One region of the Nakamurella alba genome, then DNA from elsewhere that is predicted to be linked to it. Evidence: riboswitches for the same ligand, from Rfam matches in the RefSeq annotation. Region 1 holds a riboswitch; the other holds the start of a gene.

Region 1 (3,436 bases):
ATGTTGGAGAAGCCGATATCGGTGCGCCCGCTGTCGATCCCGACGAACAGGTTCTCCCACGTCGAGTTCCTGATGTCCGGGGTCAGCCCGAGCACTGCGGCCACCAGTCGGCCCAGGTCGGGTTCGGCGCCGGTCAGGGTCTGCTGATCGTCGCCGACGTAGGCCAGCGGTGGGAAGCCGGCCGGCAGCGCACCGAGCCCGATCACCAGGGTGCCGCGCTCCTTGACCGCGGCCGGCAGCTGGTCACGGATCCCGGCGACGGTCGGGACGTCGATGCTGGTCTCGGTGGCCGCGCCGTTGGACACTGCGCCGACCACCACCGCCGTGCTGCCGGGCGCGGCGGTCGCGGTGGCGGAACCTGCCGCCGGGTCGGCCGCCGCGGTCGAGCCGCACGCCGCGGTCCCGGCGAGCAGCAGGGTACCGAGTCCGAGGGCGAGGGATCTCCGGATGGTGCGTGGTACTGCGCGGGACATGCTGGTGCTCCTCGTGTCCGGGCCGGCGTCGTGCCGGGCCTCTGGGTGGGTGCTGCGGAATGGATGTGACGTGCGGGACTACAGGACGCGGGACAGGAAGTCCCTGGTCCGGGGGTGGGAGGGGTGGTCCAGGACGGCCGCGGGGGTGCCGTCCTCGACCACCGCCCCCTCGTCCATGAAGATCACCCGGTCGGCGACCTCACGGGCGAAGCCGATCTCGTGGGTGACGACGACCAGGGTGGTACCGGTGGCGGCGAGATCCTTGATGACGGCGAGCACCTCGCCCACCAGTTCGGGATCGAGCGCTGAGGTGGGCTCGTCGAACAGGAGGACCGACGGCTCCAGCGCCAGCGCCCGGGCGATTGCCACCCGTTGCTGCTGGCCGCCGGACAGTTGACGCGGGTAGGCATCGGCCTTCTCCGCCAGACCGACCCGTTCCAGCAGGGTGCGGGCGAGTGCACGTGCCTGCGTGGGGGTGGTGCGCCGCAGCGCGATCGGCGCCTCGACGACGTTCTCCAGTACCGTCAGGTGCGGGAAGAGGTTGAAGTGCTGGAACACGAACCCGATCCGGGCCCGTTGCCGCAGGATCGCCCGCTCCGGCAGTTCCTTCAGCCGGTCGCCGTGCCGGCGCACACCGATGGGCTCGCCGTCGACCAGCACCACACCGCTGTCCGGCCGCTCCAGGTGGTTGACGGTGCGCAGCAGCGTGGACTTGCCGGAGCCGGACGGTCCGATCACCACGGTGACGGTCCCGCGGCGGATCTGCAGGTCGATGCCGCGCAGTACCTGGTGCGTGCCGAATGCCTTGTGTGCGCCGATGATCTCGACGGCCGGCGCCTCCGGGGTGGCGCTCATGCCTGGCCTCCGAGAGTGCGGCGCAGCGCCGATCGCAGCTTCTGCAGCGGGGTCGGCGGCAGGGTGCGGAGCGCACCCTTGCTGTAGTGGCGCTCCACGTGGAACTGCACGACCGAGACCGCGCTGGTGAGAATCAGGTACCAGACGCTGGCCACCAGCAGCAGCGGGATGATGTCGGTCGGGTAGGTGCTGCTCATCGACTGCACCTGCCCGAAGAGGTCGAGCACGGAGACGTAGAAGATCAGCGACGTCCCCTTGATCAACCCGATCAGCAGGTTCACGTACGACGGCACGATGGAGCGCAGCGCCTGCGGCAGCACGATCCGGCGGAACTGCCGTGACCTCGGGATGCCCAGTGCCGCAGCGGCTTCGCTCTGGCCCTGGTCGACGGAGAGGATGCCCGACCGCACCACCTCGGCGGCGAAGGCGGACTCGTTCAGGCTGAGCGCGATCACCGCCATGACCGTGACCGGCAGCAGATCGTTGATCCCGATCGAGGCGAACACCGGGCCGAAGGGCACGCCGATACCGAGGTGGGTGTACAGCGCGCTGAAGTTGTAGACGAACAGCAGCACCACCATCAGCGGCACCGACCGGAAGAACCAGACGTACGCCCAGCTCAGCGCGCGCAGCAACGGGATCTCCGACAGCCGCGCGAGGGCCAGCAGGATGCCGAGCAGCAGACTCAGAACGGCGGAATAGAAGGTGATCTCGAGGGTGCGCAGCAGTCCATCGAGGATCACCGGACGCAGGAACCAGTAGCCGAACCGGTCCCAGGAGTAGAACGGGTTGGTGACCAGGCCGTGCACGACCTGCGCGAACACCACGACAACTGCGGCCGTGACGATCCAGCGGATCGGGTGCCGCAGCGGGATCACCCGTTGCCGGGCAAGGGATGTCAGTCCGGGGTCGGCCGGTGTCACGGCGGCACCGGGCGGCGATGGATGGGTCGGGGCACTCACAGGGCACACTCCGAGGAAGGGGTTCGGGCAGTCGTCGGCCGTCGGGCAGGCCGGAACGGTCGACGGGACAGGGGATGTCGGCGACGGACGAGGCATTCACCGGCGCGGATTCACGCCGAAGGTGCGGGGTGGATCAGCGACAGAGTGCGCTGCAGGTGCGGTGCAGGTCGATGTGCCGGCGCAGCACGGCGGGCACGGCCGGCAGCAGGCCGATCCGTCCGCGGCTGGTCCCGTTCACGTCGCCGTCCTCACCACCAGGGGAAACGCCGCACGGCGCATCCACGCTTGCCGGGCCCGAACGGGCCGGCCAGGTCCTCATCCGGAGCACCCCACCGTGGTGGAGGGTTGCCGTCCAGCGAGCCGGAGCTTGGTGCTGGAACTCATGACCTGCGCTGAACCTAACCCGCATCCGGGTCCGGGTCAAGTCACCGGAACCGCTGCAGATCAGCACTTCTCGGGACCGGACCCACCGACGGTCCGGTGAACCGATTCACCGGACAGGTCGCCGGAGAGCGAGGTGTACGGTCCGAGGACCTACGAGAGACCGTCCTTCATCGCCCCTCTCGCCGACCGTCACAGAAGGATCTCCCATGTCCGCGGCAGACCCCACCGTCCTGGCGGATCCGACCCTGGGCGCCCCGGTCCTGGACAACCCGGCCTGGGCCGCCCTCACCGGACCGCACGCGGCCTTCGCCCAGCGGCTCGGCCACGCCGCGCGGTACCACCCGGACGTCGCCGGATTCGCTGCGGTGCAGGACATCTCGGACCCGGCGCACTGGGCCGATCTGCGCCGGCTGGTCGGCCCGGGTGCGGAGGTGTCGGTGTCCGGCGAGTTCACGGCACCGGCCGGATGGCGGGAGACGTTCGCGGTCCCGGGTGTGCAGTTGGTCGACGTCGAGCTGGTCACGGAGCCGGACGCCGAGGCGGTGCGGTTGGGCGCTGCCGACGTCCCGGAGATGCTGGACCTGGTCGCCCGCACGCAGCCGGGCCCGTTCCGGGTCCGCACCGTCGAGCTGGGGACCTATCTCGGCATTCGTCGCGACGGGGTGCTGGTGGCGATGGCCGGGGAACGACTGCACCCGCCGGGCTGGACCGAGATCAGCGCCGTGTGCACGGCTCCCGAGGTGCGTGGGCAGGGCCTGGCCA
Region 2 (3,436 bases), on a different contig from region 1:
GTCGGACCGGCGCAGGAACGTACCGGTCTCCTTGTCCGCGACCAGGTCGCCCTCGTCCCAGGAGTCCCAGAGCTCCCGCACGGTGGCGATGAACTCCTCGGCCCGTTCGTACCGCTGCGCACGGTCCAGGAACCCGCCGCGCCGGAAGTTCTGGCCGGTGAACGCGTCGAACGAGGTGACCACGTTCCAGGCCGCCCGCCCGCCGGAGAGGTGGTCCAGCGACGCGAACTGCCGGGCGAGCTCGTACGGCTCGTTGAAGGTGGCGTTGATGGTGCCGGCCAGACCGAGGTGGGTGGTGACCGCGGCGATCGACGCCAGCACCGGCAGGGTGTCCGGGCGGCCGACGATGTCCTGGTCGAAGACCTGGCCCGCCCGCTCCCGCAGCGCGAGACCCTCGGCCAGGAAGAAGAAGTCGAACTTGCCGCGCTCGGCGGTGCGTGCGGTGTGCTCGAAGGTGCTGAAGTCGATCTGGCTGCCGGCCCGCTCGTCCCACCACGCGGTGTGGTGGTTGACGCCGCCCAGGTAGGCGCCCAGGATGATCTGCTTGCGTGTGCTCATCGTCAGTGGTCCTTGTCAGGCGGTGGCGTACCGGTTGGGCACGGAGGTGGGCAGGCCGATCAGCCCGCGCAGATTGGTGTCGGGGTAGGTCTCGCGGTGCTGCCCGCGGCGACGCAGCTCGGGCACCAGATCGTCCGCGATCCGCGGGACGTCATCGGTGGCGACGCCGGGTCGAAGTCGGAATCCGTGATATCCCAGTGTGTTCCAGCTCTGCAACCGGTCGGCCAGGTCGGCGGCCGACCCGGCGAACACCAGCGTCTCGGTCTCCAGTGGTACGCGGCCGTCCAGGCGCCGCAGCCGGTCCGCACCCGACTCGTCCGGACCGTCGAGGAACACCACTACGTCCGCCCAGACCTGCAGCGGCTCGGGCGACTGCCGGGCCTGCACGACCGCGTCGCCGACCTCGGCGAGGATCCCGCGGGCGCGCTCGTCGTCGGTCGGGGTGACGAACACCAGGTCCGCGTGCGCCGCGGCCAGCAGGTAGGGCACGCGCCGGTGCGCCAGCAGGCTGATCACCGGCTGGCCCTGCGGCGACCGGGGGGTGATCGACGGTCCCCGGACGCTGAACCCGCTGCCCACGAAATCGATGTGGTGCACCTTCTCGCGGTCGATGAAGCGGCGGTGCTCGACATCGCGGATCTCGGCGTCGTCCTCCCAGCTGTCCCACAACCGGCGGACCACGTCGATGGCCTCGCCGGCCTCGTCGAACAGGTCGACCAGGAAGGCGGGCAGCTCGCCGGGCTCCAGTGCCTCCAGGTCCAGCGCCGGGATCTCCCGACGGCCGAACTGGGCGGCCTCACGGCCGAAACCGCCGGTGCGCACCTGCCATCCCGCCCGGCCCCGGGAGGTGTGGTCGAGGGTGGCGAGGGCCTTGGAGACGTGGAACGGCTCGGTGTGCGTGGTGGTCACCACCGGCACCAGGCCGATGTGCCGGGTGACCGGCGCGACGCGGGCCGCGATGAGCAGGGCGTCCAGCCGGCCGCGCACCACGTCGGTCCGGTCGTCCTCCCGGTCGACCCGGTCGTACTGCAGGGTCAGTGAGTCCTCGATGGTGACCAGATCCAGCGTTCCGCGTTCCGCGGTGGAGATGAGATCCGTCCAGTAGCCGGCCGAGAAAAGTTCTGCCGGACGTGATGTCGGCTCACGCCACGCGGCGGGATGCCAACCGGCGCCGTCGAGGGCGAGGCCGAGGTGGATATGGGTGGACATGAGACCTCCGGGGTCGGTGATCCCGGCCGCGCGGCGACGACAGGTCGCCCCGGCCGGGCTGGTGGCTGGGGATGTCAGGAGCGACAGAGCGCGCCGGCGGTGACGCAGAGGTCGATCTCGCGGCGCAGCACCGCGTGCAGGGTGGTCATCTCCAGCGAACCGGACACGGTTCGGGTCCTTCCGTCGACGTCGCTTGCCCGGCATCGCTCCGACGCCGTGCCAGGTGTGATCCCGGGGCACCCCATCGAGTCGAAGGGTTGCCGTCCAGCCTGCCGGGCCAGTGGCTGGAACTCGTCACCTACCCCGACAGTAGGACCTGTACCGGGCCCGTGCAAGCATCCGAGGAGTGAATCGGTTCACCCTGTCACTATGAGATAGGTTGCCAGGTATGTGCTTCCAGGCGCCGAACACTCTCCCGGTCCCGCAATGACGGACGGCACCGGGGGACCGCGTCCGATCAGCACCGCCTTCCTGGATGCGCTGGGTCGCACGACGGACCGCAAGCGGGCAGCGTTCACGCCACTGGATTCCCCGTTCGCCGGGGCCGGAGCCGCAACGGTGGAGGCCGTGCGAGCCGCGACGGAGTCGGGTCGGGAAGAGATCGTGGCACTGGGCCGGGAGATCCATGCGCATCCCGAGGAGGCGTTCCGGGAGCACCGCTCGGTGGCCATCATCACGGCCCTGCTCGGACGGCACGGCATCCCCGCCGCCGTCGGATGGCACGACCTGGACACCGCCTTCCGGGCCGGCCTGACCGCCGAGGGTCCCGACGACGGCGCACCGGACCCGGATCGCGGGCCCACCGTCGCGATCCTGGCCGAGTACGACGCGCTTCCGCAGATCGGCCACGCCTGCGGTCACAACCTGATCGCCGCTGCCGCGGTCGGTGCGTTCCTCGGGTTGCACCGGGCGGTCGCCGCCGGGCTGCGTCTGCCCGGGCGTGTGCTGCTGCTGGGCACACCCGCGGAGGAGGGCAACTCCGGCAAGGAGATCCTGGCCCGCACCGGATTCTTCGACGCGGTGGACGCCGCAATCATGGTGCACGGCTTCGGGTACGACGTGGTCGACCACCCGTTCCTGGGCCGCCGCCAGCTGCGGGTGACCTACCACGGGACCGCCGCGCACGCGTCGGCGAGCCCGTTCCTGGGGCGCAACGCACTGGATGCGGTGGTGCTGAACTACCAGGCGATCGGGCTGCTGCGGCAACACATCCCGCCCAGCGACCGGGTGCACGGCATCGTGCTCGAGGGCGGCGACCGGCCCAGTGTCGTGCCGGAGCGGGCCACGGTGGAGTACTACGTGCGCTCCGCCGATCCGGCCACCCTGAAGGACCTCTCCGAGCGGCTCGAGGACATCGCCCGCGGTATCGCGCTGGCCACCGGCACCCGCGCCGAACTCACCTGGGACCCGGTGCCGTTCAGCCTGCCGGTCCGGACGAACGGCCCGCTGGCCGCCCGCTGGGCGGTGCACCAGGAAGCGCTCGGCCGGACCGCCCTGGCGGGTGGCGTGGTGCCGGAGATCCTCGCCGCATCCACAGATTTCGGCAACGTCAGCGTCCGGATCCCCGGCATCCACCCGATGATCGCGGTCAGCCCGCCGGAGGTTGCCCTGCACACCCGCGAGTTCGAGGCGGCGGCGGGATCCGCCGCCGGCGACGCAGCGGCGGTCC

Evidence for each region. A riboswitch is a leader RNA that binds a small molecule or an ion and turns the genes downstream of it on or off. The one in region 1 is predicted to bind S-adenosylmethionine.
Region 2: another riboswitch for S-adenosylmethionine. It lies ahead of GIS00_RS22100 (LLM class flavin-dependent oxidoreductase); the one in region 1 lies ahead of GIS00_RS19400 (amino acid ABC transporter permease).

What each region holds. Positions count from the first base shown of each region.
Region 1 covers NZ_WLYK01000008.1:350,135-353,570, reverse strand. Annotated here, with positions in the region: gene GIS00_RS19410 (transporter substrate-binding domain-containing protein) at 1-473, opposite strand, end outside; gene GIS00_RS19405 (amino acid ABC transporter ATP-binding protein) at 552-1,328, opposite strand; gene GIS00_RS19400 (amino acid ABC transporter permease) at 1,325-2,251, opposite strand; SAM riboswitch class IV at 2,567-2,678, opposite strand; gene GIS00_RS19395 (GNAT family N-acetyltransferase) at 2,881-3,436, shown strand, end outside.
Region 2 covers NZ_WLYK01000011.1:14,918-18,353, forward strand. Annotated here, with positions in the region: gene GIS00_RS22095 (NtaA/DmoA family FMN-dependent monooxygenase) at 1-558, opposite strand, end outside; gene GIS00_RS22100 (LLM class flavin-dependent oxidoreductase) at 574-1,767, opposite strand; SAM riboswitch class IV at 1,952-2,066, opposite strand; gene GIS00_RS22105 (M20 family metallopeptidase) at 2,194-3,436, shown strand, end outside.